DNA from 4 places in the Sporosarcina sp. Y1004 genome. Region 4 is predicted to be linked to each of the others. Evidence: riboswitches for the same ligand, from Rfam matches in the RefSeq annotation. Region 4 holds a riboswitch; each other region holds the start of a gene.
The links. A riboswitch is a leader RNA that binds a small molecule or an ion and turns the genes downstream of it on or off. The one in region 4 is predicted to bind S-adenosylmethionine.

Region 1 (8,072 bases), on a different contig from region 4:
TCGATAGACTTGAATTTATTGGAGAATATCCCCATTGGAGCTGTTGGAACGATAATCAGTGGTGACAATTCCGCTTTAGTTTCTTTCACAACATTCTCCAAGTAAGTCGTGTTCTGGAACAAGTTTGCATCAATATCACCACTTGCTAAGGAGTTGTTCGGCTGAATATAATCGCTGAACTCGACTAGTTCCACTTTATATCCTTTTTCTTCAAGTCCGGGAATAATCGCCTTTTTTAACATATCGCTGTACGGTCCTGCAGTCGAACCAAGCTTCAAGGATTTATCATCAGATGCTTCTTCTTTACCACCACAAGCGGCAAGCACTGTTCCAAGTATAATGACTACTACAACAAATAGAAACTTTTTCATAATTTTTTCTCTCCCTATCATCTTTTATCAACAACTTTTGAAATACGATCTCCTGCAAATTGAATTAGTTGTACAAAAATTATTAATATCACGACAGTGACAACCATAATCGTATTGTCGTAACGATAATAACCAAACCGGATTGCTAAATCGCCGATTCCTCCACCGCCGACAACGCCTGCCATCGCCGAATAGGCGACTAAACTAATGACTGTCATTGTCACACCTTGAATAATACTTGTTTTCGCTTCCGGCAGTAGCACATCTTTGATAATCATCCATGGCGTCGCACCTACCGCGATTGCAGCTTCAATGACACCTTTATCAATTTCACGTAGCGAAGTCTGCACGATTCTAGCAAAAAATGGAATCGCAGCAGCAGATAACGAAACGCTCGCTGCGCCAGGACCAATCGGAGTTCCTACTATTAAAATAGTCAACGGGATCAGCGCGACTAGTAAAATAATGAACGGAACAGAACGGACCATATTGACGATAAAACCGAGAACTGAATTCAATACCCTGTTCTCTAAAAACAGTCCTTTTTCCGTGGTGAACAATAGGATTCCTAACGGCAGTCCAATAACTAGCGCGATGGCAAGAGAAATACCTATCATATAAAGCGTCTCACCAAATGCTTTCGTAATATCAGGCATTAGCTCCATAACATGTTGAATATCAATTCCCATATTCAATAACCTCCACTTGGGCAGCCCGCGATGACATATAGGCAATGGCCTTTTCTATTTCGTCATCTTCCCCTTTAAGTTCCATTAAAAAAGTACCTAGAGGCATTTCTTGAATATATTCAATCGAGCCATGAAGGAAATTACCTTGTACCCTAAATTGCTGGACCATATCTGAGATAATTCCCTCGCCCGCCACATCCCCTTTAAACATAACTTTAACGAGTTGTCCCGTACACCTACTCAATATTGCTGATGGAACATCAAACGATACGACACTACTGATAAACTCCTTGGTTAATGTTTCTTGAGGGTTTGAAAAGATATCATATACTTGTCCTTCTTCAATCACTTTGCCATTTTGCATAATCGCCATTCGATCGCAAATTTCCTTCACTACATTCATCTCATGCGTAATAAGAACAATTGTAATACGCAATTCCTTATTGATTTTTTTCAAAAGCCGTAAGATTGATAGCGTTGTATTCGGATCGAGTGCGGAAGTTGCTTCATCACAAAGCAAAACGGATGGGTTATTCGCAAGCGCACGAGCAATGCCCACTCTCTGCTTTTGGCCACCACTTAACTGTGCAGGATAGACGTCACGCTTATCAGAAAGGCTGACCATTTCAAGCAACTCTGTCACCCGTGTATTTATTTTATCGGGAGATGTTTTTGCAGCTCGCAATGCAAATGCAATATTTTCAAATACAGTCTTTTGGCTGATTAAATAAAAGTGCTGAAAAATCATTCCGATTTTCAAACGCGCCAGACGAAGTTTATTTCCTTTTAGATTCATCAGATTTAAACCGTCGACTAAAATCGTTCCACTCGTTGGTTTCTCCAATAAGTTGAGGCATCTGATAAGTGAGCTTTTCCCTGCGCCCGAGTAACCGACGATTCCGAAAATCTCTCCTGTGTTTATGTCTAACGACACATTATCAACGCCGGTAACAACTCTCTCTTTTGTTGTATATACTTTCGACACGTTTTGTATTTGTATCATATAAATCTCCTCTTTCTTTAAATGGAAGTATGAAATCTCTGGATGCCTGACCATATAAAAATGCTTCTTTCATAATAAGAAAGAAGCACCGAAAAAGGTTTCAGCTCATCTTTCAGAATGAATTTCACTCTGTAGGAGTTAGCACCTTCCTTGCTTTACACAAGGGGTTGCTGGACGTCATCGGGCCTATCCCTCAGTCTCTCTTGATAAGTACCATTATATTATTGTTTTGATGATATACCATTAATAGTAGTCATTTCTAATTAATTTGTCAACCTATCATCATGCTATCCTTTTCGGAAGTATTGTCAATTAAGTTGCATTCCATGTATACTAACCTTAAAATAATAGTTTTTTACTATATAGAAAACGGGGTTATTAAATGGCACTATCAAATCGATTAAAAAACTTACCGCCGCACTTTTTCGCATCACTTGTACGAAATGTTGAAGAAGCTCTTTCGGAAGGTCGAGACGTTATTAACTTGGGGCGTGGTAACCCCGATCAACCTACTCCACCTCACATTGTAAAAGCACTTCAAGAAGCGGTTGAAGATCCAGCAACACACGGGTACTCCCCGTTCAGAGGAACGCCCGAATTAAAACAGGCGGTTGCCGACTTTTATAAGCGAGAATACGATGTTCAAATTGACCCGACAACAGAAGTCGCAATTCTATTTGGTACAAAACCCGGCTTGGTTGAGTTACCGCTTGCCATAATGAACGAAGGTGAATTACTTTTGCTTCCGGATCCTGGATATCCCGATTATTTATCAAGTGTAAGCTTGGCAAACATTAAATATGATTTAATGCCATTGGTAGCTGAGAATGATTTTTTACCTGATTATAATGCCTTAACGGAAGAACAAAAAAAACAAGCAAAATTAATGTATCTGAACTACCCGAACAATCCAACCAGCGCAACTGCCAATATACCTTTCTTCGAAGAAACGGTTGCATTGGCAAAAGCCAATGATATTGCCATCCTTCACGACTTCGCTTACGGTGGAATCGGTTTTGACGGCGTTAAGCCTGTCAGTTTCCTACAGGCGGAAGGCGCTAAAGACGTTGGCATTGAAACGTACACGTTGTCAAAGACCTATAACATGGCCGGTTGGCGGGTCGGCTTCGCTATCGGTAATGCCGATATCATAGAAGCAATCAACTTATTACAAGACCATCTATTCATTGATATTTTCCCGGCTGTTCAGCGCGCGGCTGCGGCTGCGTTAACAGGAAGCCAAGATTGTGTAGATGAACTCGTATCCCTCTACGAAGGTCGCAGAAATGTCCTAATTTCCGAATGTAGACGAATCGGTTGGGACGTCGTTGCCCCAACAGCTTCTTTCTTCGCTTGGTTGCCTGTTCCAATAGGATATACAAGTGAGTCTTTCACCAATTTACTATTGGATAAAGCGGACATTGCCGTTGCACCAGGGCACGCCTTCGGAAAACATGGCGAAGGTTATGTACGCGTAGGCTTATTAGTAGAAGAAGATCGTATAGTTGAAGCAATTGCAAGGATTGAAAAACTCGGTCTATTTTCTTAATGATTATTGTGTATGTTGAAATATAGAATCATTTTAACTTCGCTTGCGCTAAGGAATGGCTCTGGCTGCCCTTGAATGGAGCCTATGCACAGTTTATACACCGTATTCACTATTTCCACTCATCTAATTACCAAAGTAAGGGATCAAAACTTGTGTAGTTTTGATCCCTTACTTTTATGTTAATTCATATTAAAATTTAATGTTATCCGGGTCTGGACCAACTCGATGATTCTTATTCAAACTATCGATGCGTGCCATATCTTCTGCTGTTAACTTGAAATCGAACACGGTAGCGTTTTCGGCGATGCGATGTTCTTTCGTAGATTTCGGAATTGTGATAACGCCATTTTGTAAGTCCCAGCGTAAAATGACTTGGGCTATGGATTTACCATATTTATCGGCAATTTCTTGAAGTTCCGTATTATCGAGCAACCCTCCCTGCATAAGCGGAGACCATGCTTCCAATTGAATATCATGTTGTCGGCAAAATGCATGCAGTTCTTTTTGTGTCAAACGTGGATGATATTCCACTTGGTTTAGCATCGGTTTAATTTCCGCATCTTTCATCAAATCTTCCAGGTGATGAATCTGGAAGTTACTTACACCGATTGCTTTAACCCGACCATCCTTATAAAGGGTTTCCATTGCGCGCCATGCTTCTTTATATTTACCAGCTACTGGCCAATGAATTAGGTATAAATCCAAATATTCTACACCTAGTTTAGTTAAGCTTTCTTCATAAGCTGCGATTGTCGTTTCGTACCCCAACTCTGAATTCCAGACTTTTGATGTGATGAATAGATCTTCTCTTGCAACTCCAGATTCCGCCATTGCTTGACGAACACCTTGTCCCACGCCAACTTCATTGCCATAAATCGCGGCTGTATCGATACTGCGATAGCCATGTGTAATTGCAGTTTTCACTGCATTCACCAGTTCTTGTCCCTCTTTAACTTTAAATACCCCAAGACCCAACCAAGGCATTTTCACGCCATTTTGCAATTTTGTTGTTGATTGTAAGTTGTTCATAATTCAATTCCCTCCAATGTTGTAATTACCACTATATTGCAATCATTTCTCATCTAAAATTGCTTCCTTATTCAGGATGTACCTAGTTTTTGCTGATCTTTCCTTTCCAGCGCTCCGCTGATTCCTGTTAATAGTGCGGCAACCAGTACCATTGTCCCTCCAATCCAAGCCGTATGAATAAGCCCGATTGAATCTGTTACTACTCCGCCTGCGTAGGCACCTATAGCAATTCCCGCATTAAATGCAGCTATGTTCATTGCGGAGGCTATGTCTACTGCACCTGGCACAAAACGTTCGGCTAACATGACGACATACACTTGAAGTCCCGAAACGTTCATAAATGCAAACAAGCCCATGAAAATTATTGTGATAAGACCTGCGACCTTAAATGGTACCGTAAACGTCAAAACAATAAGCACAATTGCCTGGGCAATAAACATATAGAATAGCGAGCCGATCGGGTTTTTATTTGATAGTTTTCCGCCTATCATATTACCGATTGCAATCGCGATTCCATAAACAAGTAAAATCATCACGATTGTTCCTTGTTTAAATCCTGTTATCGTTTGAAGCATCGGTGATAAGTATGTGAATACGACAAATGTTCCTCCGTACCCAAGTGCCGTAATCGTCAATACTAGCAATATCCGACTATTTGTCACGAGCTTGACTTGGTTCCGAATAGATGTGGGTTTGCTTTGACGTAAATCGGATGGTACAAGAATACTATTCGCAATTAACCCTATAATCCCTATAATTACGATTGCCACAAAAGCATAGCGCCAACCAAATTGCTGTCCAATAAATGTACCGAATGGAACTCCTGTAATCGTAGCAACTGTGAGTCCTGTAAACATGATTGAAATTGCGCTTGCTCTGCGATTTTCGGGAACGACGTCAGCGGCAATCGTCGATCCAATCGACATAAATACACCGTGTGAAAATGCAGAAATGACACGGGCAAGCAGTAAGACCGAAACACTTGATGCACTTGCCGCGATGCCGTTCCCTATAATAAAGACTACCATAATCCACAGCAGTAATGATTTCCGCGGCATTCTAGAAGTGAGTGACGTTAAAATTGGCGCACCAACCATTACGCCTAGTGCATAGAGCGAAACAGTCAGCCCAGCTGTTGTAACCGATATATCGAGATCTTGAGAAATCAGCGGCAATAGCCCCACACTGATAAACTCCGTTGTTCCAATTGCAAATGCACTGACAGCTAAGGCAAGCAGTGCAAACATACTTCTCTTTTTATCTAAAGTCATTCTTTTCCTTTCCTTTCTATTCCCACGTTATATGATTAAATCGACGAAGAGCTAAAATTTATATCGTGTAACCCACCGCTTATGTTAGTATGATTCACAAGGGTCATAAAGAAAAGTACGCACTTTAAAGTGCTGTAGGTACCAATTAGTGATATAGGTACTTTTAGGTTCCTATAGAGGAGGATTATAATGACAAAAAAGAAGTATAATATATCTGTCGAAGCGACATTAGAAGTGATTGGCGGAAAGTGGAAATGTGTGATCCTCTGCCATTTAACTCATGGTAAAAAACGAACCAATGAATTGAAACGACTCATGCCTGATATTACGCAAAAAATGTTAACGCAACAATTGCGTGAACTGGAAGCGGATGGCGTTATTAACCGGATTGCATACAACCAGGTTCCCCCGAAAGTGGAGTATGAGCTAAGTGAATATGGTTTAAGTTTAGGGAGCATTTTGGATGCGCTATGTGCATGGGGTGATGTTCATATCACGAAGGTATATGGAGATAAATTTTCTGTCCTAGGTGATAGCGTTTTGAACGATAAGCTGAGATAACTGACTGCATAAAAAAGAGATTCCATTCACACGGAATCTCTTTTTCCACTTTGCGGGGAGGTTATTTTCAACTGCATTATTTTCATTGTCATAACATCTCTGCCCTTCTTTGTGGTGCGTTAAAAATCACTCTTTATGATTTTTTCAAGCTCACCATAATCCTGATTATAGCGAATCTCTTCTATTTTACCTTCCTCGGGTAATACTGCAAGGCCCGTTATCTCGGCTTTCTTTTTGTTGCCGCCCTCTTTTTTATACTTTACATGAACCGTAAAGCCGTAATCACTGGGCCGATCCTCGCTTTGTTCCACATCAATCTTGTCGACAGTAATTTGATAGCCTGAGTTATCAGCTGCAACTTGATAATTCAAAGGGTAAATTAGAATGTGTCTGTCATATCCTAATTCGGTGAAATGCGGTCCGTATATCTTCTCCAGATAGTTGGTGAACTCTGTATCATCCGGCGGTGTATCCGGATTGTTGCGTTGTTGTTTTATCAAATCGTTAAAAATTCTAGTAAATTCCTTGTCGGGAGCAGTAAATTCATGTTCAAGTACAGTTTGAATGGCAACCTTATTTTTGTCTTCTGGTTCCGTTACCGAACATGCTGCAATCAGCAATGAAAAAAGTGCGAGGGAAAGCAATAATCCGATATCTCGATGTTTGTTTCCCCTTTGAGTGGTAGATGGATCCCTCCTAAAGAATTTACGATACATAAAGTCAACTCCCCGTATAATGTATGGTCAATTTATTTCACAAAGATAGTATCTACTCTTTATTAGCCACAGCTTCAAACGTTATTGCCTGTTTTGGGTTCACCGGATACTCCCCAAAATTATAGTCCGAAGAAATTGTGATATTTTCAAACCCTATATCTTCTAAGATTAGTTTGAATTCTTCTATTCCATACCAGCGTAAAGGAAATTGTTCAAGTTCGGTTTGTAAAAGCGTACCGTTACGCCATTTCTCATATCGCCCATGCGCTATTGAGTACTGATGGATATAGTCAATTTCAACAGTTTTTTTTTCCAATGTGATACTATCACCGTTTGCACATTCCCAAGTTCTAGTCGAGACTTTGCCTATCGTGACATCGGACTGCATAAATAAATCAACAATTAACCTTCCACCATCTGTAAGATGATGGTGAAAGTTTTTCAACGCTTCAATAGACTCCTCTCTTTTATGCAGTAACAAAAATGTACCCGCAGGGATAATTATGGCATCATATTTCTGACTTAATGAAAATGACTCCATATCTCCTTCGAAAAGGTTAGGAGTTAGACTCCTTTTTTCGCAGTTGGTACGACAGATAGTTAACATATCAGCCGAACTGTCAAATCCATCAACCTTAAATCCTTTTTCCATAAGTGGTATCAAGATTCGACCTGTACCGCTGGCGGGTTCGAGAATACGCCCTGTGCAAGAATCTAATCTATTTAAATAATATTCCACATCCCCGAATGAATGCCCTACAGGTTTGTCTAAATCATAGACTTCAGAGGATAACTTACTATAATAACTTAACAATTTACTTCTCCTTTCAACTTCCACACTTATTTACCATCAAATACAATTATTTTTAAATACTCCAACTAT
Region 2 (8,072 bases), on a different contig from region 4:
CCCTAGATAATCAGTTTCAACAATAATTGCATTATCAACACCGTCGACTCCATATAACGGATTGTCAGGACCAATCAGTACCGGTCCCACACTTCCTCGCAAGACACCCTTTTCATCAATTGAAATCTCCGCGATATGCCGATAACGAAGTTTCCCCTTTAATGCTTCCGCAACATCTTCAGTTTTAACTCCATCGATTCCGACTATCGGAATGTCTCGCCAATCAGGCTGGGTACCAAATGACAGTGCACTTAAAATCATCAGTTTTCGAAAAGCATCTTTACCACTAACATCGTCAGTCGGATCTGCTTCTGCATAACCGAGCTCTTGTGCTTCAAAAAGTGCAGTGTTAAATGGAACTTTCTCTTCCCGCATCTTTGTCAAAATGAAATTTGAGGTTCCATTTAAAATCCCTCTGATTCGTCGTACTCGATCTGCAGGTAACAAGTTTTTCACTGTACGGATAATTGGTACTCCACCCGCTGTAGTTGCTTCATAACCGACCTGAACGCCCCGGAATTCCGCATGCTTCAATAATGCCGGACCATGTGTCGCGAACATTTTCTTATTTGCCGTTATAATGTTTTTGCCCTTTTCGATTGCATCTGAAAGATACGTATAAGCAGGTTCCTCACCAACAATTGCCTCAAAGATGAAATCAATGTCCGGGTTCATCAGTATGTCCTGGATGTCTCCCGTCACTTTTACCCCTGGTGTTGCTAGACGTACTTTCGCTATATCGCGAACAAGGATGGCAACTATATCGATTTCACAGCCTGTTTGTTGCTTAATCTCATTCTTTCTTTCATTCAAAATTCTGTAAATCCCTTCACCTACAGTGCCGAAGCCGAGTAGAGCAACCTTGATTGACGGCATTTCGCCACCTCCATGGACTGCTTAATAACAAGTCCCCATTTTTCAGATTCTCTTAAATGGCTATAGGGCGTAACAAACTAAGACGATTGTCATAGCCATCTTTCTTCCAAAAATTATACTGTTACAGCGACTGCTGCTTCAATAGCCTGCGCTAAATCTGCAATAATGTCTTCTGCTGATTCAAGACCGACCGATAGTCTAATTAGTTCCTCGGTAACGCCTGATTTTTTCAAATCTTCAGGGCCAAGCTGCTGGTGCGTCGTTGAAGCAGGATGGATGATCAAGGATTTTGCATCGCCAACGTTAGCTACGTGCGACCAGATTTTAACGTTGTCAATTACGTTTCGACCAGCCTCACGCCCGCCTTTGATACCGAAAACGATAATGGAGCCGAAGCCGTTTTTCAAGTACTTTTTCGCAAGGTCATATGATGGGTGATCTTCGTTCCCAGTATACGTTACCCATTCAACAGATGGATGCTGTTTCAAGAATTCTGCCACTTTGATAGCATTTTCATTATGTCTTGTCACACGCAGATGCAGTGTTTCAAGTCCTTGTAAGAAGTTAAAGGCACTATCCGGATCTAAGCAAGGTCCAAAGTCTCGTAACAATTGAACACGTAGCTTAGTGGCAAACGCCGCGCCTGCAGTGTCAATTCCATAACGAAGGCCATGGTAAGATTCATCCGGCTCAGTAAAGCCTGGGAACCGTCCTTGTGTCCAATCAAACGTACCCGCATCAACAGCAACTCCACCGATTGTTGTACCATGTCCGCCAATCCATTTCGTTGCAGAGTGGATCACGACATCTGCACCAAATTCGATTGGATTTGAACCGTATGGAGATGCAAACGTACTGTCTATTAGAAGTGGTAGACCGTTTTCATGTGCAATGTCCGCAACCGCTTCAATATCAAGCACATGTAAACTCGGATTACCAATTGTTTCTGCAAATAAAGCTTTTGTTTTATCTGTAATCGCTGCGCGGAAGTTTTCAGGATCCGTTACATCGACAAATTTTACATTGATGCCGTAACGCGGAAGCGTATTGGCAAATAAATTATACGTACCACCATACAAATTGCTCGCCGCGACAATTTCATCACCTGCGCCTGCGACATTTAGGATAGAAAATGCAATAGCCGCCATTCCTGAAGATAATGCAACTGCCGCCGTTCCTCCTTCAAGAAGTGCTATACGTTCTTCAAAAACAGCGACGGTTGGATTTGTAATACGCGTATAGATGTTGCCTGCTTCTTGCAGTCCAAACAATTTTTGAGCATGTTCTGTATCACGAAATACGAATGATGAAGTTCTATGAATTGGAACTGCACGAGAACCTGTTACGGGATCGGGTTTTTGTCCACCATGTAGAAGAAGTGTTTCGGGTTTAAGTTTTGTCAAAGTCATTACCTCCAAAGTTTTTTAGATGGAATTGATTGTGATCTGCGGAGGCGCTGGGGGTATTTTGGAAATAAAAAATAACCCCCTTCGCTTAAGAAGAGGGTTACGCTTTCGCTTTTTCCTCCCCTTATCTTTCAGATCATCCGAACCGATCTGTAGGAAGTAGCACCTTTACAAGCTGGTCGCTTGTCGGTTGCCGGGCATCGCAGGGCCTATTCCCTCCGCCGCTCTTGATAAGAGTTTGTATCATTCAGTTTTCCATCTTGTGACATAGTATAGTAGATAGCGCGAGACAAAGTCAAGAGATTATTAAATAATTTTTCTGAACCTTGCGTTTACCTCTAATGTTACAATTAATTTACCAATGTTTTGGAGGAATGGTTATGTGGTTATGGATTACAAGTGTACTAGTTTCGGGATATGCCATCGGTTGCTTACATGGATCGGTTGTCGCACAGATAATTTCGGGCGTTAACCTAAAAGAAACCGGGGTGAAAAATGCCGGTGCTTCGAATGCCACAATCGTTCTCGGGAAAAAATTCGGCGCACTGGTTGCTGCAATCGATATCGGTAAAGGTGCAGTAGCTGTCCTATTTGTGAGATATTTCGCAGAGAATGCAGGACTTCCAGGAGAAATTGTAGCTTTACTATTATTCCTCGCGGGTACTGCAACCGTGATTGGGCACAACTTCCCGTTTTATATGAAGTTCAACGGCGGCAAAGGAACCGCCACGATTATTGGCGTGCTGCTCGCCATCGACTGGAAGGTTGGACTCGTTGGTTTTGCATTATTTGTCATCGTGGCGATAGTAACAGACTTTCTCGTGTTTGGCGTGCTGATGCTGTACGTGACGCTCATCGCGATGGCAGTTTGGGCAGAAGGATACGGGCCCATTATAGCGGCAGTATTATTATTCGGCATCGCAATTTGGAAACATATCGAGAACTTCCGTCGGATGAAAAACCGTAGCGAGAAACAGGTTTCTACAGTTTTTAAAAAGAAAACATCTAAAAACTAAGGATTTCCCAATAATTAGGAAACAGAGGTGAATACACACCTCTACCCATTTGTATCATTCGTTTTCTTTAAACACTTTCTTTACAACAGCAATAATGAAATCTACATCTTCGTCAGTGCAGGACAATGGCGGACTGAGTGCTAAAATATTATTATAACCAGCTACCGTATCGCCATTTCTTCCGATAATAAGTCCATTTGCCTTGCATTCCCCGATAATTTTGGCGACACGCGCATTGGAAGCAGGTTCTTTCGTTTTCTTGTCTTCAACTAGTTCAATTCCTAAGAGGAAACCGAGACCGCGGATATCACCAACAAACGGGTGCTGCATTAGGCTTGCCAACTCTTTTTGAAGACGCTCACCAAGCTCGGCAGACCGTTCAATAAGGCTTTCGTTCTCAATAATTTCGAGGTTCTTCAATGCCACGGCACAAGCTGCAGGATTCCCGCCAAAAGTATTGATATGACGGAAGTGGCTATTTTCTTCACCTGTGTCAAACTTTTCGTAAATATCTTTTCGCACAGCTGTAACTGATAACGGTAAGTAGGCGCTTGTCAGCCCTTTCGCCATCGTAATGATGTCCGGCTTTACGTTAAAGTGCTGATGGCCAAATGCTTTCCCAGTTCGTCCGAATCCACAGATAACCTCATCAATGATTAGAAGGACGCCGTGGCGATTACAGATTTCTTGAACTTTTTCCAAGTAAATCGGATGTGGGATCAAGACTCCGCCACCAGTAATAAGAGGCTCCATAATAATCCCGGCAATTGTTTCTTTCTGCTCCCAAATAACTTTTTCTTCAAACTCTTGCGCACGTTGTATGTTGTATTCTTCAACCGATTGATTTGCTGGCCTGCGATAATTATCCGGTGGTGCAATATGCAGAAAACCTGGAACGAGCTGTTCATATTTATATTTCCGTAGAGCTTGACCAGTGGCTGAGAGCGCGCCCATAGAACTACCGTGGTAAGCCCTGTAACGTGAGATGAATTTGTAACGTGACGGTTCCCCGTTTTGCTGATGGTATTGACGTGCAAGCTTGAATGCCACTTCGTTTGCATCAGATCCGCTATTCGAATAAAAAAATACATAATCGCCGCCTAGCATGTCATTCAACTTTTCAGCAAGCTCAATGGCAGGTTCATGGCTTTGGGTCATAGGTGCATAGGCCAGTTTTTTCATCTGTTCATACGCAGCTTTCGCGAGTTCCTCACGCCCGTATCCGACGTTCACACACCAGAGTCCAGACATTCCATCCAAGTAACGATTGCCTCTATGATCGGTGATCCAAGCCCCTTTTCCGCTTTCGACGATCATCGGAGGATTCTTTTCATTGTAGGCGGAAATGTGATGCCATATATTTTGACGATCCTTTTCAACTAATGACGATGTATCCTTTATCACTTTTGTCATTTTCTTATCCCTCTTTCTCCATCAATAGTAGTAACAAATCAATTCCGATTACTTGGAAAGTCGAATGCAACACCTTTTTTGATATCTGTAGTTTCTGGCCATCTTTCTGACACCGTTTTAATTTTCGTGAAGAATCGAACAGTATCCGGCCCGAACATATGACTTTCACCAAATTTTGAACGCTTCCAGCCTCCAAAGTTGTGATAGCCTACTGGAATCGGAATTGGTACATTGACACCTACCATGCCGACTTCGACCTTCTCCGTGAATTCGCGGGCTGCAGGACCATTCTGCGTAAAGATCGTGACTCCATTTCCAAATTCATGGCCGTTTACCAAATCAATCGCTTCACCCAGATTGTTTACACGAACTACTATCCTTGCCGGTCCAAACACTTCCTGCCGATAAACCTCCATATCCGGTGTAACGTTGTCCAATAAAGTCGCGCCTAAATAGTATCCATTGCTATTTAGGCCTGTGTCGGGATTACGGCCATCTACACAGAGTTTTGCTCCTTCTAGTAAGCTGTCTTCAATGGATTTGAGTACCGCTTCTTTGGATTGTTGTGTGATGACCGGCCCAAAGTCGGCTTGTTCATCGTCATACGAACCCACTCTCAACTCTTCTACTTTCTTTATTAACTTCTCAACAAATATGTCGGCCGTCTTTTTACCAACAGGCATCGCGACAGACAGTGCCATACAACGCTGAGAAGCCGCTCCATACGCAGCCCCAAGGAATGAGTCAACTGCAAAATCGATATCAGCATCAGGCATGATGATCATATGGTTTTTCCCACCACCGAATGCGGCTACCCGTTTATGATGTCGACTGGCTTCCTCATAAATATATTCCGCCACTTTTGTGGAACCGACGAAACTGACTGCCATCACTTTTGGATGTGTGATTAACGCATCCACCGCTTCCTTATCACCATTCACCACACTCCATACCCCAGCAGGAAGCCCAGCCTTTTCCCAAAGCTCCGATATGAACAGTGCAGAATTTGGTACGCGCTCAGATGGTTTTAACACAACAGAGTTTCCGCATACAAGTGCCATTGTTGTCATCGCAACCGGTACCATTACCGGGAAATTGAAGGGTGAAATACATGTGACAACGCCAAGCGGCTGTTTAATGGAGAAGGAGTTAATGTTTCCGCCTACATCAGTTGAATGCTCGCCTTTTAATAGATGCGGTGCATTAATTGCAAAATCGACCGCTTCAATTGCACGGCTAATTTCTCCTTTTGCATCCGAAATTGTTTTACCGTTTTCCCGCCCAATCGTTCTAGCAAGTTCATCAGTTGCATCTATTAGTAACGTCCGGAAGTTGAACAGTACTTCTACCCTTTTTGCAACGGGGGTTTTCCTCCATGTGTTAAAAGCTTTATCTGCGGCCTCTATGGCTTGGTTCACATCTTTAGCTGTTGCGTAAGGGCAGTCAGCAGTTTTTTCTCCTGTGGACGGGTTATAAATAGGTCCATAACGTTCAGATGCCCCTTCCGATTTCACCCCGCCTATAAAATGATCTAGCTTGTTCATAATTTAATTAACCCCCTGTTTTCGTTTTTAAAAATTGATAACACGATTCCTATCGAGCATTTAAAATTGCTAAACTGAATTCCGCTTTTCCTTATCAGTATATTAATAGAAATTTCGACTTCTGCTTTACGTTTTGTAAAATCAAAGCCACATTGACTATACATTTTGTCCAAAATTGAATGTATTTCCCTTACAACACCTACTCCAATCAACATATTTGACTACTGCACTAGAGGAAACCTCCCCATTTAAGACTCCTACGCTAGATTAATCAGTACACAGTCTAGGGTTCGCATAATCAACATCAAAAAAATAGCGAGCCTTAACTCCAGTAATATCGGAGTAAAGCTCGCCTACGCTATATTCAAATGTCCTACTTATATACCTATATCAAACTTCGTTTTCCTTAAATACCTTTTTCATAACTGCGATAATGAAATCAAAATCTTCATCGGTACAAGACAACGGCGGGCTCAGCGCCAGGATATTATTAAAGCCTGCGACGGTATCGCCATTTCTACCAATGATAAGCCCATTTGCCTTGCAATCCCCGATAATTTTCGCGACACGGGCATTGGATGCAGGCTCTTTCGTTTCTTTGTCTTCAACAAGCTCAATTCCAAGAAGGAAGCCGAGGCCACGAATATCGCCAACGAATGGATGGTCTTTCAAGCTAGCTAGCTCTTTTAGCAGTCGCTCACCAAGTTCAGCGGATCGATCAAAAAGATTTTCTCTTTCCATGATTTCTAGGTTCTTTAATGCGACTGCACAAGCAGCAGGATTTCCACCAAATGTATTCACATGACGGAAATGACTGTTTTCTTCGCCTGTATCAAACTTTTCGTAGATATCTTTTCTGATTGCAGTTACAGATAGTGGCAGGTAAGCACTCGTTAGTCCTTTCGCCATCGTAATAATATCTGGCTTCAAATTAAAGTGCTGATGGCCAAACGCTTTCCCAGTCCGACCGAATCCGCAAATCACTTCATCAACAATTAGCAAGACTCCGTGACGGTTACAGATTTCTTGAACTTTTTCAAGATAGATTGGGTGTGGAATTAAGATGCCGCCGCCCGTAATAAGTGGCTCCATAATAATCCCGGCAATCGTCTCTTTCTGCTCCCATATAATTTTCTCTTCAAACTCTTGGGCACGTTGAATATTATATTCTTCGATTGATTGCCCCGCTGGTCTGCGATAATTATCTGGCGGCGCTACATGTAAGAATCCTGGCGCAAGCGGTTCATACTTGTATTTCCGTAATGCCTGCCCTGTTGCTGCCATTGCGCCCATCGAACTTCCATGGTAGGCCCGGTAACGGGAGATGAATTTGAAACGGGACGGTTCTCCATTCTGTTGGTGATATTGACGCGCAAGTTTAAAAGCTACTTCGTTCGCATCAGAACCACTATTGGAATAAAAAATCTTATAATCGCCGCCAAGCATTTCACTTAACTTTTCAGCTAGCAAAATTGCCGGTTCGTGACTTTGCGTCATCGGTACATACGCCAGTTTTTTCAGCTGTTCATATGCGGCTTGTGCAAGTTCCTCACGCCCATACCCAACATTCACGGCCCAAAGCCCGGACATTCCATCTAGATAACGATCACCGTTATGATCTGTGATCCATGCTCCTTCTCCACTTTCTACGATCATCGGCGGATTTTTTTCATTATAAGCGGAAATGTGATGCCACACATTTTCACGGTCTTTTTGAACTAATGACTTTGTCGTTTCTTTAGCTGTTGTCAATTGCCCCACTCCCTTTTTATAGCTGAAGCCTACATCAGCAGAACCTCAGCATTTATCCCCTATTT
Region 3 (8,072 bases), on a different contig from region 4:
GGAAAACCAAGAACTTCTAAGCGCAGATCTCGTTTATACAGCAGATGGTTCTGCTCATAACAGTGGTGCCCCGCTTGTTTTATTAGGTGCAAGAGGCTCACTCCAACTCGAAATAAAGGCGAGCGAAGCAGCATGGGATAATCATTCCGGCAATACTGGCAATATCGTGCCTAACCCTGCCTGGAGATTAATAAATTTGCTGAAGACGATGCGGTATAAAGATGGAACCGTGTTAATCGAAGGATTCTACGACAACATCCGAAAGCCGTCAGCTACCGAAAAAGAGCTGCTTAAAATCATTCCTTTTGACGCAGGAGATATCGGTGAAAAAATCGGCTATCCGCAGCTTGATATGGACGGACAAACCTATTACCATAAACTGACAATGGAACCGACATTCAATATCGCAGGAATCTCCAGCGGGTATTCTGGTGAAGGCGTGAAGACCATCATCCCTTCTACTGCTTCCGTGAAGTTAGATATCCGTCTTGTCGTGGATCAGGATCCTGCTGATGTGTTCAACAAAATCGTAAACCACATCAAAAAGCACGATCCAGGTGTTGAAGTGACACATTTAGTATCCATGGAACCGTCCAGGACACCTGCAGACCTCGAGATTGTCCAAGTCGTAACGGATGCGGTAGCGAATGCGTACAAGAAGGATCCGATTATCCAGCCAAGTTTGGGGAGTTCGCTTCCGGTTTATGTATGGACCAAAATTTTGAAGATACCGTCGATTATCGTGCCTTATGCGAATTTCGACCAACGAAATCATTCCCCAAATGAAAACATAAAAATCGATAACTTTTTAAACGGGATTGCATGTACATGTCATGTGATTCAAAATCTTGGTGCTTACGCCAAAAATCTAGCATAGATATTTCAGTCAGAAAGGATAGTTAGTTATATGGCAGAGAAAAAACAGCTTCAGACAAATACAGCCAAAACAAAGAAACAACCTAAAAAACCGCCACACATTCTTGTGATTTTGTTTTGTATGGTCATTTTTGCCGCGCTCATCACATATCTTGTGCCGGCCGGGCAATATGAACGAACGACAAATGAGGATGGTAGAGAGATTGTCGTGAACGGTACCTACCAACAGACAGAAGGGAATCCAACAGGGTTCTTGGAGTTTTTCAATTCCCTGTATGACGGTATGACCCAAGCATCAGGCATTCTATTCCTGCTGTTTATTACCGGTGGCGTATTCGGTATTTTAGGCAAAACGGGGGCGATTGAAACGGCCCTCTATCATCTCATTAAAAAAATGCACGGGAAAGAGATTATCCTGATTCCGATTCTATTCACTATTTTTTCTTTAGCCGGAGCGAGTTTCGGACTAGGTTCCGAAGCAATGGTTTATATTATTATTCTGCTCCCGCTGCTTTTACGGGCAGGTTTTGATTCCATTATCGCAGTTGCAGTGCCGATACTGGGTGTCGGAATCGGATACTCGGGCGGATTTTTAAATCCGTATAATGTTGGCGTCGCCCATGGAATTATCGGTTTGCCACTGTTCTCAGGGATGGAGGTACGGATCGTTTGCTGGATTATTCTTACCATCGTTGGTGCTACCTACCTTACGCTGTATGCAAGAAAAGTTCAGAAGGATCCAACCAGAAGTCTCGTATACTTTGAAGACCAACATAAAAATTTCGATGAAGTGACGATCGAAAACCGTTTATCTTACAAGCATATTGTCATTTTATTAGTCCTTGCAGCCACATTCGTCGCCTTACCTTTTGGCATTATCAATTATGGCTGGTTCTTTAAAGAGATTACAGGGTTGTTCTTATTAATGGGAGTGGTCGTTGGAATCATTTCGAGGATGAAGCCGAGTGAAATGGCGTCCGCCTTTACAGACGGATGTAAGGATTTAATGGAAGGTGCGCTCGCTGTGTCCTTTGCTTATACGATTGTAGTGATCCTGAACGACGGGAATATCATCGACACCATCGTATTCGGCTTATCGAATCTAGCTAGTCAATTCCCATCCAGCGTGGCAGCTGTCGGGATGTTCTTTGTTCAATTCCTGATCAACCTGCCAGTCAACTCCGGGAGCGGTCAAGCAGCATTAACGATGCCAATCATGGCGCCAATCGCAGACTTAGTTGGAATCAGCAGACAAACTGCTGTCCTTGCCTTCCAATTCGGCGATGGATTTACGAATGCCTTCTACCCTACCAACGGCGGATTGATGGCCGGGTTGGCACTTGCAGGAATCTCCTGGCTGAAATGGGCAAGATTTATGATTCCACTAGTCATCTTGATGTTCGTTACGTGTGCGATTATGGTAACGATTGTTCATTTGTTTGTGTGGCCGGCTTAGGTTTTGGTATGTAGGGGTATTGTAGTTCTGTTGTTAAGTTGAAGAACTGAATAGGTAAATCGCATACCTTTAGACAATAAAATTATACGAAAAAACGCAGAGGTTGTACCGACCCCCGAGAGTTAGAATTTTTCACTCTAACTTTCGAGGATTGTACCATTTTATCCGATGCGTTTTTTATAATTTATGATTAAGCCAAGAACACCCGTGACTTCAGACGTGGGATGAATTGGCTTTCTTTTTTTGTTTTAAAGCGACATTGCCATGCGAACACCTGTTCTTTTTGGTAGAATATTCTTAGGAAGGCAGGTGACGAACTATGGAGCCGAATAAAGAATATCGAACTATCCGATTTACACTATTCCCCGTCAACCGGAACAGTCGCATCATGCAAATGCTTTTCAAGATCAGCACGGAAATCTGCTTTCTGCGCGTCACTCCAACCAAGCTCTTTGCTCATCATTGCGATGACGGACACTTTCCACTCGTTCACCCATTGAATATCAAACAGTAATGCGCCCGTACGTCGCCAGAAAAAGTCGACGGGTGTACGGACGAATTCATCTGTGATCGAGTAAAGGACTTGCGTATAGAGGTAGACGGGTAGCCCAGAATCTTGCGCTGCCTGCTCGTTTTTCTGTAATAAATCAAAAAGGATATCTACATTTGAGCCATACTTTTTCACGAGGGACTGCGCTCTTTCCTGATCCAATCCGAGTTTTATGCCTTGTTTGATTTTCCGATACATGAACGTTTCAAAGTTTCGGGAACCTCCGACGTGTCCGCCTGAAATGGGCATATTCTTCGTGCTGGACGGAGAAAATAATACTCCTGTATCTGTTTTGAGTTTTGATGCGACGACATCTACAATCGTCTCCGCCATTTTTCGATAGCCCGTCAGTTTTCCTCCAGCAATGGTGATTAACCCCGAAGCGGACTCCCAGATTTCATCTTTTCTTGAAACTTCGGATGCCCCTTTACCTTTTTCATTGATCAAAGGCCGTAGCCCAACCCAGCTGGATTCAATATCACTCGCCGCAATGGTTAACTTCGGAAAGATGAGAGCGATGGCGTCCATCAAATAATCGCGGTCGCTTACGGTCATTCGGGGATGAACCATGTCCCCTTTGTAATCAGTGTCTGTCGTCCCGACGTACGTTTTCCCATCCCGTGGGATTGCCAACACCATCCGGCCATCTGGCGTGTCAAAGTAAACAATCTGATTCAAAGGAAATACACTTTGGTCAAAAACGAGATGAATGCCCTTCGTCAAACGAATTTCCCGTGAATCCAAGGAGTTGTCTTTCTCCCTCAATGTATCCACCCATGGTCCGGCAGCGTTCACTATTGTTTTTGCGCGTATTTCACTAGTTTTGCCATTTAATTGGTCAACGACGGATACGCCTGTAACGTTTCCTTCATTGTAAATAAAATCAGTCACTTTTGTATAATTGAATACAGTAGCGCCTTGACTGACAGCTTCTTTCATCACTTCAATCGTCAGTCTCGCATCATCCGATCGGTATTCAACGAAACGGCCAGCCCCAAGTAACCCTTCAGTTCTGAGTTTAGGCTCCGCATGCAACGCTCTTTCTCTAGTCAACATACTTTTTCGTTCTTCTTTTTTCACGCCCGCCAAAAAATCATAGACGCGTAACCCGATAGAGGTACTGAATTTACCCATTGATCCGTCCTTATAAATCGGCAATAGCAGCCACTCGGGCTTCGTCACATGGGGTCCGTTTTCATAGACGACCGCCCGTTCCTTGCCTGTTTCCGCAACGATCTTCACTTCAAGGTTTTTCAGGTAACGCAAGCCGCCATGAATCATTTTTGTGGAACGACTGGACGTCCCAGCAGCAAAATCCTGCATTTCCACAAGCACTGTTTTCATGCCGCGACTGGCTGCGTCCAAGGCAATTCCAGCCCCCGTAATGCCGCCTCCGATGATTAATACATCAAATTCTTCCGCTTGTAATGTTGAGAGTTCTTCATTTTTATGTAACTCATTAGGTTGTTCACTCATTATAGTTAAAGCCTCCACATATTGTATTGGTCCATTAATTATACTACAATTTAGATAACTGAATCTCTTGATTTACAAAACGTTTAGAAAATAGTAATATGTAGCCAGTGTTTTAACTATTTGGTGGGTTTTAATTACATAGACAATTAGTAAGAGGCATGCTATAATTTCATATAACATTGTGCGAATCTAATGGTAATTAAAAATAATAAATATACTCTTATCAGGAGCAGGCGGAGGGAAAAGCCCGATGAAGCCCGGCAACCGACTCAATTGAGCACGGTGCTAATTCTTACAGCATTGATGCTGAAAGATAAGAAGTTGTGTGAAAAACCTCTTCTTAACTGAAGGGGTTTTTTTATCATCATAGACAGTACATAAGGAGGAAATAACATGAATACATCAAGTCATCAGGAACTAGCAACCTATGCATTTTTAGAAATCGATGAAATCGTGAAGTATGTTAAAAAGCGTGGCTTCTTTAGTGAACAAGAACAAGTTGTTGTGACGGAAGTAAGTGATGGGAAGATCAATCATGTTTATCGATTAACGGGGGAACAGAAGAGCTTGATACTCAAGCAGGCTGTACCTTACGCGAGGATTGTTGGAGAGTCAATGCCTATCCCAATCGACCGGGTCGTTCTCGAAGCGAAAGTATTACAGGAATACGATAACATCATTCCCGGTTCTGTTCCGAAAGTGCATCTTCTGGATGAAATCATGGCAATTGTTGTGATGGAAGACATGCATCCGATGGAAATGGGGCGCACGGCTTTGAATAATGGGACGGAATCCACCGTATTTGCGAGAGACATAGGTGTATTCAGTGCGAAGACCACTTTTTATACGTCCGATTTCTACCTGGATCCAAAATTAAAGAAAGAGTTGAATGCCTCTTTTACAAATCCGGCTATGCGGGAAATGACGGAAGAGCTCTCTTTCGATTGTCCATACAATTTGCATGACAGCAATTTCTTTGAAGAAGGCTTGAAAAATGATGTATTATTTCTAAGTCAAGACCACCAGTTAAAGCTGGAAGTCGCGAAATTAAAACATAAGTTCATGACGAAAGCGGATGCGCTCATCCATAGCGATTTACATAGTGGTGCCATTTTCATGGGAGAAGACAAAACAGTTGTATTCGATACCGAGTTTGCTTGTTTTGGGCCGTTTGGATTTGACATGGGGCATTTTATCGCAAGCTTGTTGTTAAATGGAATCGGACATCCTGAATTTCAAACGAAGCGCTATGAACAAGCGCGGGAAGCTTGGTATGCGTACGCCGATACATTCGCCCAAGTTTGGAGAGAAGAATCCAATGAACCTTATACACAACTCGACGGCTTCCTGACGCATGTAATGGATGAGAACTTTACCGATATGCTAGGGTATGCAGGCTGCGAATTGGTCCGCCGCTCTATTGGTATTGCACAAATTGACGATTTAAATTATGAAGAAGATGAAGAAAAACGTATGGCCAGAAGGAAAAAAGTGTTGGAGCTCGGGAAGTATTTGATACTTAACCGTAATACAATACGCTCTCTTGAAGAATTGGAGAGCTGGTTCATCGACAGTAGTCACAAGGAGGAATTTTAATGGGAGTTACAGCCACTTATCTATTTCCGACACATCCAGAGCAAGAAAAAATAGCGGAGCAACATGCACTCGGGCTCACAATTGGGTCTTGGACGGATATTCCGCATCTTGAACAGCAGCAATTGAAGCACCATAAAGGTGAAGTCGTTTCTGTGGAACAAGGGGAAGTGAAGGATACGGTGAAAATCTTTTACCCATCCGCTAACTATTCGGCAGATCTTCCCGCGATCTTCACGACTGTCTACGGCAAGCTTTCTTTTTTTGAAGGCTATGAATTAATCGATTTGGATTTTGGCAAACAATTGCTTGCACAATTTCCAGGACCACGATTCGGTACAAAAGGGATTCGAGAGCAGTTGAATGTGATGGATCGCCCATTGCTGAAAGCCATCTTCAAGGGAGTCATGGGAAGAGATCTCTCCTTTTTCTCCGGCCAACTGGAAGAACTGCTAGCTGGCGGTGTCGATCTCATTAAAGACGATGAAATTCTATTTGAAAATGAATTAACACCGTTTTACAAGCGAATTACAACAGCAAAAGACATTATCGATCGGCATTATGAACAGACAGGAAATCGGGCATTGTATGCAGTGAACTTGTCGGGACGGACGAATGAGCTTCATGACAAGGCAGAACAGGCGGCAGCGCTCGGCGCAAATGCGTTATTATTTAATGTTCACGCGTACGGTTTGGATGCACTTCAAACGTTGCGTGAAAATAACAATATCGGTTTGCCGATTGTTGCGCATTCCGCTTTATCGGGCGTTCTAGCAGGACAAGCAGGTGGCGGATTCTCTTACTCATTATTGGTAGGGAAATTAACGCGACTCATCGGCGGAGATCTGTCCTTGTTCCCAAGTCCTTATGGCAATGTCGCCATTTCGAAATTCGATGCGTTGGCAATCAATGAAGCGCTGATAGAAGACAATGGCTTCGAAAAAACTTTTGCAGTACCATCCGCTGGAATTCACCCAGGCATGGTTCCGCAGTTGCTGAAGGATTTCGGAGATAATCTAGTCGTCAATGCAGGCGGCGGAATATTTGGCCATCCAGATGGACCGACGCAAGGTGCCAAGGCATTCCGGGCGGCGATTGACGCAAGTGTCAAACAAGTTTCACTCGTAGAAGCGGCAAAAACGTCAGAACCTTTGAAGCGCGCCATCGACCAATGGGGCGTTGTCGAGTCAGTATAAGCACAAAATGAGCCTCCTGGGATAGTCCCGAGAGGCTCGTTTTTTATATAGAATGAGTTATTGAAATTCTGCTAATACCGCTTCGTCGCTTTGTGGATGCCTTCGGGACCAGTGAAAAAGAATGATTTCCTTCAATGCCGTTGATTTCCGTTCCGAGCGGACGCTTTCCGCGGGCACGGCTTCAGCCTCCTCGTCACTGCGTTCCTGCGGGGTCTTCAGCTCGCGCTGTTCCCGCTGGAGTCGCCGCTCTGCACTACAATCAACTAGTTCTCATTATAATAAAAGAACTTTTTAAGTGGACGATGTCGCGCCTTCGCTGGATGGTCTCTATGTAGGGAAGCACATTTCGTTATCAGGGATAAGACCTGCAGCCTATAGTGCTTCTTTCTTCAAGGAAATTAGTATCAAATAGTAATCACATTATAATATCAGTCTATACATCACTTTCAATAATGGAGAAATCCAGCGCAGAAGCGACAAGGGGTAGCCGAAGCCCTGAGACTGGATGCGAAGCGTTAATCCAGGCTCATGGCGAGAGGCATCCCCAAAGCGCCAAGCGATCTAAAATGTACACTCTGAATTTAAATCTCTATCAATAATGTACACCCCAGCGCAGGCGCGACAAGGGGTAGCCGAAGCCGTGAGACTGGATGCGAAGCGCTAATCCAGGCTCAGGGCCAGAGGCATCCCCAAAGCGCCAAGCGATCTAAAATGTGCACTCTGAATTAAATCTCTCTCAACAATGGAAAACCCCAGCGCACATATCTAATCACAAACCCGCCACTTCCACACGCCCCGAGAAGAACGTTGCGCCGCCGCCCATATCCGCAATCCGATCCGGCGTTAATGCATTAACCAGACGTTTATGACCCGATTGATCTCCCCATATCCCTTGACTCACAACAACGCCAGGAAGAACCTGCTC
Region 4 (8,072 bases):
TAACATCTATTGGAAAACAAAAAACCTCCGTCGAATTCGTACTTTTCGACAGAGGTTTCTACCTATTATTTAACCGGGACTACTGTGCCGCCCCATTCTTTGATGATAAAGTCTTGAATTTCTTTCGACTTCAATACTTCAATCAAAGCTTTGATTGACTCATTATTTTCGTCGCCTTTTCTTACTGCGATGATATTTACATAAGGGGAATCCTTGTCTTCGATAGCAATTGAATCTTCAATCGGATTCAAGCCCGCATCGATTGCATAGTTCGAGTTAATCAACAATGCATCGCCTTCATCATTCGAGTATAGTTGCGGCATTAGACCAGGTTCATAGTTTGCATCAAATTCAATGTTCTTAGGATTTTCAACGATATCTTTCAGTTCAGCTGCTGTCTTATCTACACTTTCGTCAAGTTTAATAAGTCCTTTTGATTCGAGCATCGCTAGTACACGCCCGTGATCCGAAACTGAACTACTCATTAAAATTGTCGCACCGTCAGGAAGTTCATCGAGTGATTTATACTTTTTCGAATAGACACCAATTGGTTCAATATGGATGCCACCCGCATTTACAAAGTCGTATCCAGCATCTTTAATTTGCAATTCAAGATACGGAATATGCTGGAAGTAGTTTGCATCGATTTCGCCAGATTCAAGATCTTGGTTTGGTAACACATAGTCTTGATATGTTTCGATTTGAAGGTCGTAACCCTTTTCTTCCAATAACGGTTTTGCTTGTTCAAGAATGATCGAGTGCGGTGTATTGGAAGCACCGATAACAATCTTAGTTGCTTCTTTTTCGTCGGTGTTTTCACTATTTCCGCTTGTATTATTGCTTTCATCGGTGTTTTTTGTACCGCAAGCCGCAAGTACAAGAACGAGTGCTGCTAATAAAACTCCTGTTAGTAATTTCTTCATTTTATACTCTCCCTTTTCTCTATGCTGTTAACCTGAATGGTTGATATTGCCTATCGTTCACTAAATCTGATTCACCCTTGTCCACTCGCTTCAACAAATTACTTTACTGGGATGACGTCGCCGCCCCACTCTTCAAGAATAAAGTCTTGAATTTCTTTCGATTTCAACACTTCAACCAATGTCTTGATTGCTTCAGTATTTTCTTCGCCTTCTCTAACTGTGATGATGTTCGCATACGGCGACTCCGTCTCTTCAATCGCAATAGAATCTTCAACCGGATTCAAGCCTGCATCGATTGCATAGTTTGCATTGATGACTACCGCATCACCTTCATCATTGTTATAGAGTTGCGGTAAAAGTGAAGGTTCATAATTTGCATCAAACTGAAGGTTCTTAGGATTATCTACAATATCTTTCACTTCAGCCTTTACTTTATCTACTCCTTCAGCCAGTTTAATTAGCCCAGCTGATTCCAGTAATGAAAGTACGCGGCCATGTTCAGCTACAGAGTTACTAAATATGATAACAGCACCGTCAGGAAGGTCCTCGATTGTTTTATGTTCCGTCGAGTAAACAGCCATCGGTTCGATATGGATAGCCCCTGCATTCGCAAATTTATAACCATGGTCGATTACTTGTTGATCCAAATAAGGTATGTGCTGGAAGAAGTTCGCATCCAATTCGCCAGATTCAAGATCTTTGTTCGGTAATACATAGTCTTGGTAAGTTTCTATAACAAGTTCAATACCTTTTTCTTTCAATATCGGCGCTGCCTCTTCCAAAATGATTGCGTGCGGTGTATTAGATGCACCAATTACGATTTCCGTTGCGTCAACTTTTTCATCGGTAGCATTATCCCCACTACTCGCATTGTTATCGCCGCTATCATCTTTCGCCCCACAAGCCGCTAATGCTAATAGAAGTACTGCTAATACGATTCCCCCAAAAAGCTTTTTCATAATCATTTCTCCCCTTTTTTCTATTCTTTTATAGTTTACAGGCAATGCCTGATGTTACTGTCATAGAATTATCTCTTGTCAAATTTCCTTACTGCGAAATCCCCGATGAATTGAATGATGAAAACGATAATTAAAATTAAGATTGTTGCAATTAGTATAACGTCCTCACGACTGCGCTGGAATCCATCCAAAAACGCGAGATTCCCAAGTCCACCTGCGCCGATGATCCCCGCCATAGCGGTGTACCCGACAAGTGCGATTGCTGTTACGGTGATACCGGAGACAAGTGCTGGCATCGATTCCGGTAAGAGAACTTTAAAAATAATCGTCCTCGTTTTCGCTCCCATTGACTTCGAAGCTTCAATTACACCTTTATCAATCTCCTGCAATGCAATCAACACCATTCTTGCATAGAATGGAGCCGCTCCAATAATAAGTGCCGGCAATGCTGCATCCGGTCCGCGAATTGTGCCAAGAAGAAATTTCGTAAACGGAATAAGCAATATGATTAATATGATAAACGGAATTGATCTAAAAATATTGACGAATGCCCCTGAAATAACATTGACCAACTTATTCGACCACAGTTGTCCGGGACTTGTTAGGAAGAGTATGATTCCGAGTCCGAGTCCAATAATCAATGTGAACAGTGTTGAAATTGCTGTCATATAGAGCGTTTCTGCTGTCGCTTCCCACATCTTAGTCCAATCAACATTCGGAAAAAGGTTTTCAATCATTACCGATCACCTCTGTCTGAACATCATTTTCATTGAGGTATTGAATTGCTTCCTCAATAATTGTTGAATCTCCAAGGAGCTGGAGGATAAGTGAGCCATATGCTCCACCATGTGTATGGGAAATGTTTCCTTGGACGATATTGACACCCACATCGTATTTCCGAATGAGACTTGCGAGCACAGGTTGTTCCGTCTGCTCACCAACGAACACAAGCTTGATAAGTGTACCTGTTGGAAATTCATCCTTAATATGCGCCATTGCCTGCTTCGCTTCCGCGGGCTCCGTCACTTGAGAAACAAATCGCTTCGTAATGGCCTCTTTTGGCGATTGGAACACATCGAGTACGTCCCCCATCTCGACAACTTTCCCAGCTTCCATGACTGCAACCCTATGGCAGATTTTCCGGATTACGTGCATTTCATGTGTGATGAGAACAATCGTCAGTCCAAGCCTTTCATTAATACCAGTCAGAAGATCCAGTATCGAATCCGTCGTTTCCGGATCAAGAGCAGAAGTCGCCTCGTCGCAAAGTAGGACTTCAGGGTCGTTTGCAAGTGCACGAGCTATCCCTACACGCTGTTTCTGACCGCCCGACAATTCTGATGGATACGCATTTTCTCGACCAGTCAAACCAACCAGTTCAATCAGTTCCGCCACTTTCTTTTCGCGCTCGGCTTTTCGCACACCCGCGATTTCAAGAGGGAATGCAATATTGTCTTTCACCGTCCGCGACCACAGCAAGTTGAAATGTTGAAAAATCATACTCACTTTCTGCCGCGCTTCCCTCAAAGCTTTGCCTTTGATAGCCGACATTTCCAAACCGCCGATATTCACACTTCCTGAAGTAGGCATTTCTAGACCGTTCAACAGTCGAATCAAAGTACTTTTTCCAGCGCCACTATAACCGATCACACCGAAAATTTCACCATCAGCTATTTCGAGTGATACATTTTCAACCGCTGTAATACTGCCGGGTCCTTCACCGAACCGTTTATTAATATCCGTTAATTGAATCATTGATTTCACCTCTGAGATTTTGTCTATGTAAATTAAAATTAAGAATTCTTTCGTTGTCTTATGCCTGTCGGGGGCCGGCAGGATACAGGTCATGCAACCGTTATGACAGGACGTCGCGAACTTAGGTTGCGTTCCTTTAGCGGCGCCTTCTGCTTTTCTGGTGTCTAGCTGCAGGCGCCTTCCGCTTTTCTGTACAAAAAAAACCTTCCTGCAGACGGGCAGAAAGGCTTTACGTTATCATAAAATAAACGTTTGTCCAATCTCTCATCTCTCAAAGTATGCTATGCACTTTGTGTGATTTGGCACCATTTCACTTTCGTGACGGTTGCCGGGCTTCGTAGGGCACTATCCCTCCACCTCTCTTAATAAGAGCGACCTATTCAATTGTTGGTTAAGTCGTATTATATCAAATTCCTGTCTTGATTGTCAATCAATCAATTCCAACAGATACGGGACTGACTGAAAAGCATAGACTTTATGTTGTAAAACGCCATCCTTCTGTATCAACAAGCAAGGAACGCTTTCAATTTCATAGTCAATTGCCATAGATTGCACATAGTTCAAATCCGCTTTCCCGATTGGCATTTCCGGTTTCATGACAGAAATGACGTTCATCATTTTAGAAGCGACTGCACATGTACCACACATCGGTGTATATAAATAAAACGCAGAATCGGGTGAGTCCTTCAAAGTTGCCTCCCACTGTTCGCGTGTCCAATTTTCCATTTATCTTACATCCTTTAAAGTAAAAATTCGGGTCGGATTTTGAAATCCGCATTTTGTAGTATTTCAGCTAACACTTTATACGGGGTCGTCTCCACTTCCCGGTACTCTTTTTCTGTATATAGATGGATTGCTGCTGGAAATTCTCTTTTAAATAATACACGCGTTTTTTCACCATCTTCATCAGCATCGACAAAAACATACAGGTCCTGTTCTTCATAGGGCGCAAGCAACTCTTCAAGCCGATATGGGCTTACTGTACCGTTCGTACAAATGATTTTGACTGACTCCGCAAGTATACGCGCTAATCTTTTTCTATCCGAACCGCCCTCTACTATGATGATTTTTTCATCCGACAAGAGAGTTCCTCCTTCGCAAATCGACTAGTAAGATGCAAAAGACGCCGGAAATGTACCGGCGCCGTGTTGTAATTATTCTCCGATTGTCATTTTATCATACGCTTCTGCAGACATAAGTTCGTCCAACTCAGAAGTGTTAGAAGGTTCAACGACGACCATCCATGCATTTTCATACGGTGATTCATTGACGAATTCAGGGCTGTCTTCTAGTCCTTCGTTCACTTCAAGTACTTTACCGCTGATTGGAGCATATAATTCAGATACTGTTTTAACCGACTCAACGCTTCCGAAAGGCTCGTCCGCTTTGATTTCATCGCCAACAGATGGAAGTTCAACGAATACGATATCTCCAAGTTCAGATTGTGCAAAGTGTGTAATACCGATGCGGTAATTACCGTTTTCTTCCTTTACCCATTCGTGTTCTTCAGAATAACGCAGATCTTTTGGTGTGCTCATTTATACCCCTCCAAATAAATAGTTTCATTCTCTTCAATTCTGTCATATTTCTCTGATAAAGACAAGACTGTAACTTAATTGCCCCAGACTTTATTAAATTCTTCTTCCTTGAAACCGACAGTTACTTTTCCTTCTCCATAAACAATCGGTCTTTTGATGAGCATACCGTCTGATGATAGCAAACTAATTTTTTCTTCATCGGACATTGTAGGCAGTTTGTCTTTCAAATTAAGCTCTCTATATTTCATGCCGCTGACATTGAAAAACTTTTTCAATTCCAAATCAGAAGCTGCAATCATCTTTCCAAGTTCCTCTTCTGACGGAGGAGCTTCCGCAATGTTCACTTCTTGAAAGTCCAAGTTATTCGTTTCAAGCCACTTTTTCGCTTTTCTACACGTCCCGCATTTCGGGTAACCGTAGTAAATTAATCCCATACCGCAACGCCTCCATTTTTCACAGTATAACAGAAAAAACTACCTGGCATATATAGACAGCAGGATGTCAAAGTGAAATCTGCAATTTTACTTCATTAAAAGATCACGGCTGTTGATTAACCGTTTAGTTGCTTAAAACAATGGCGAGTAGGGCTAGATAATAGCCATTTTCACTGGACTATTTCCGGCCCGCTTTCGGCGAATTATTTACTACACTATTACCGAGAGGTAGGTGTGGCTATAAGTGACTTCGTCACTTATAGCCACACTCTTTTCGTTCATATTGTTGTGATTAATTGCCTGTCGCGTTCCTACAAAACTCAAGTGAAAAAAGCGGTTGCTTTGGAAGAAAAGAATAGATGATCTTCTATAAGAGTGTAAGTGCCCGAAGATGCAATTTCGGTCACTCTAGCACCTTGTACATTGAATTCTTCACTAACTTTCAGCAAAGATTATGTGATGTTCTATTAGAAATTGACACTTCCTTTATATAGTAATAGGGATCCAATAGTAGAAGGTTTGAGCGGCCAAAATTGTATCTTTGGCCGCTTCTCTCCAAGTAAGAAGCGAGCTATTCTTTCGTCCCGAAACACTTCGGCACTTCTTGTATTTGTGTCTTTGGAGAGCGACGGATGAACAACCACCATAAGATTACCAAAATGAAAAATAGGGATGCGACGAAGTCGCATCCCTATTTATTAAGACATCTCGGTAATGGTATAGAGGTCTTTCAATCCTAAGCGATTCAAAGACAACCATACTCGCAGTGCCCAGTGTGATTAAGTTATTTATCGGTTAATCGGTAGGAATGTTAAACGATAAACTTCTCTGCTTCGATTAGCTTGACCGAAGCTTCGCGTTTTTTAGCGATGATATTATAAGGATTTGAACGTGTTAATTTACGCAATGCAGAAATCATCATACGCTGGTTATCTCCGTCTACTGCTGCCAGAATCGTTTCTTTCGCATCTCGCTCGATGTCTTGAAAAGCTTCTTGACAGAAAATTTGTGTGTAAAGGATTTTTTGTTGAGACTTCTCTTCACCTACGCGTGCAATCGCTTTTTCCGATCGAAGAAGCGCGGATTCCATGGCAAAGATATTATTAGCGATGTCCGCAATGTTGACCAGCACCTCTTGCTCGGCTTCAAGCTTCGTGCCGAAACGCTGTGCAGCTAGACCTGCCGCAAGCAAACCAATCTTTTTAGCATTTTTAACGAGTACTTTCTCTTGTGCAAGTACTTCATCACCAATTTCCTCAGGCATCATCATAAGAAGTTCTTCTTGAAGCGCTTGTGCTTGTTGAAGCAATGGTAGTTCGCCTTTCATCGCTTTTTTCAGGAACGTCCCCGGAACAAGTAGACGGTTGATTTCATTAGTTCCTTCAAAAATACGGTTGATGCGTGAATCGCGGTAAATACGCTCTACTTCGTATTCTGCCATAAAGCCGTATCCACCGTGGAGTTGAACCGCTTCGTCGACAATGTAATCCAACACTTCGGACCCGACGACTTTGTTGATGGAACATTCGATTGCATATTCCGCAATTGCCGCTGCAATCGCTTTGCCATCTTTTTGCTCAGCAGGGCTCAACTGGCTTTGTCGCTCTTCAAAGTAGCCAACCGTACGGTAAATCAAACTTTCTGCTGCATATAGCCTGGATGCCATCGTCGCCAGTTTTTGTTTAGTCAAGTTGAATGAAGAAATTGGTGTTTTGAATTGCTGGCGCTGGTTCGTATAAGTAATTGCAAGTTCAAGCGCACGTTTAGATCCACCAATTGTGCCAACTCCCAATTTGTACCGTCCGATATTCAAGATATTGAACGCGATAATATGACCGCGACCGATTTCACCTAATAAGTTTTCTACAGGTACTTCAGCATCTTGTAAAATTAATGTACGTGTTGATGAAGATTTGATACCCATCTTTTTCTCTTCAGCTCCGACAGATACACCTGGGAATTCTTTTTCGACGATAAATGCAGAGAACTTATCGCCATCGATTTTCGCGTAAACAACAAATATATCTGCGAATCCGGCATTCGTAATCCACTGTTTTTCACCATTTAAGATGTAGTGTGTTCCAGCAGCATTCAATTTTGCATTTGTTTTCGCACCCAATGCGTCAGAACCAGAACCTGGCTCAGTCAGTGCATATGCAGAGATTTTGTCACCTGATACAGAGTTTTCCAAATACTTTTTCTTCTGTTCTTCATTTCCGAAAAGTACGATTGGTAATGTTCCGATACCAACATGTGCGCCATGAGTAATCGAGAATCCGCCTGCTACAGACATCTTTTCTGAGATAAGTGCAGACGCGATTTTGTCGAGTCCAAGACCACCGTATTCTTCTGGTACATCCGCTCCTAGAAGTCCTAGATCCCCCGCAGATTTAAGTAGTCTTACAGAGTGCTCGAATTCATGGTTTTCAAGATTTTCCACGACAGGTGTAACTTCATTTTTCA

Region 1: it holds a riboswitch for S-adenosylmethionine, as region 4 does, so the genes downstream of both, AC25Y6_RS05135 (methionine ABC transporter ATP-binding protein) here and AC25Y6_RS06630 (methionine ABC transporter ATP-binding protein) in region 4, are expected to answer to the same signal.
Region 2: it holds a riboswitch for S-adenosylmethionine, as region 4 does, so the genes downstream of both, AC25Y6_RS08065 (O-acetylhomoserine aminocarboxypropyltransferase/cysteine synthase family protein) here and AC25Y6_RS06630 (methionine ABC transporter ATP-binding protein) in region 4, are expected to answer to the same signal.
Region 3: it holds a riboswitch for S-adenosylmethionine, as region 4 does, so the genes downstream of both, mtnK (S-methyl-5-thioribose kinase) here and AC25Y6_RS06630 (methionine ABC transporter ATP-binding protein) in region 4, are expected to answer to the same signal.

What each region holds. Positions count from the first base shown of each region.
Region 1 covers NZ_JBYHFQ010000005.1:43,117-51,188, forward strand. The annotation lists gene AC25Y6_RS05125 (MetQ/NlpA family ABC transporter substrate-binding protein) at 1-371, opposite strand, end outside; gene AC25Y6_RS05130 (methionine ABC transporter permease) at 389-1,060, opposite strand; gene AC25Y6_RS05135 (methionine ABC transporter ATP-binding protein) at 1,050-2,063, opposite strand; SAM riboswitch class I at 2,166-2,276, opposite strand; gene AC25Y6_RS05140 (aminotransferase class I/II-fold pyridoxal phosphate-dependent enzyme) at 2,446-3,612, shown strand; gene AC25Y6_RS05145 (aldo/keto reductase) at 3,802-4,644, opposite strand; gene AC25Y6_RS05150 (MFS transporter) at 4,713-5,912, opposite strand; gene AC25Y6_RS05155 (winged helix-turn-helix transcriptional regulator) at 6,102-6,473, shown strand; gene AC25Y6_RS05160 (hypothetical protein) at 6,593-7,189, opposite strand; gene AC25Y6_RS05165 (class I SAM-dependent methyltransferase) at 7,242-8,003, opposite strand.
Region 2 covers NZ_JBYHFQ010000008.1:90,217-98,288, reverse strand. The annotation lists gene AC25Y6_RS08070 (homoserine dehydrogenase) at 1-876, opposite strand, end outside; gene AC25Y6_RS08065 (O-acetylhomoserine aminocarboxypropyltransferase/cysteine synthase family protein) at 990-2,279, opposite strand; SAM riboswitch class I at 2,404-2,519, opposite strand; gene AC25Y6_RS08060 (glycerol-3-phosphate acyltransferase) at 2,663-3,298, shown strand; gene AC25Y6_RS08055 (aminotransferase) at 3,353-4,711, opposite strand; gene AC25Y6_RS08050 (CoA-acylating methylmalonate-semialdehyde dehydrogenase) at 4,750-6,255, opposite strand; gene AC25Y6_RS08045 (aminotransferase) at 6,646-8,007, opposite strand.
Region 3 covers NZ_JBYHFQ010000021.1:53,436-61,507, forward strand. The annotation lists gene AC25Y6_RS14035 (M20/M25/M40 family metallo-hydrolase) at 1-877, shown strand, start outside; gene AC25Y6_RS14040 (YfcC family protein) at 908-2,332, shown strand; gene AC25Y6_RS14045 (glycerol-3-phosphate dehydrogenase/oxidase) at 2,691-4,361, opposite strand; SAM riboswitch class I at 4,576-4,678, shown strand; gene mtnK (S-methyl-5-thioribose kinase) at 4,752-5,954, shown strand; gene AC25Y6_RS14055 (2,3-diketo-5-methylthiopentyl-1-phosphate enolase) at 5,954-7,147, shown strand; gene AC25Y6_RS14060 (molybdopterin oxidoreductase family protein) at 7,917-8,072, opposite strand, start outside.
Region 4 covers NZ_JBYHFQ010000006.1:136,637-144,708, reverse strand. The annotation lists gene AC25Y6_RS06645 (MetQ/NlpA family ABC transporter substrate-binding protein) at 66-923, opposite strand; gene AC25Y6_RS06640 (MetQ/NlpA family ABC transporter substrate-binding protein) at 1,022-1,882, opposite strand; gene AC25Y6_RS06635 (methionine ABC transporter permease) at 1,951-2,619, opposite strand; gene AC25Y6_RS06630 (methionine ABC transporter ATP-binding protein) at 2,612-3,637, opposite strand; SAM riboswitch class I at 3,899-4,009, opposite strand; gene AC25Y6_RS06625 (thioredoxin family protein) at 4,064-4,363, opposite strand; gene AC25Y6_RS06620 (toprim domain-containing protein) at 4,378-4,719, opposite strand; gene gcvH (glycine cleavage system protein GcvH) at 4,792-5,175, opposite strand; gene AC25Y6_RS06610 (arsenate reductase family protein) at 5,250-5,609, opposite strand; gene AC25Y6_RS06605 (acyl-CoA dehydrogenase family protein) at 6,421-8,072, opposite strand, start outside.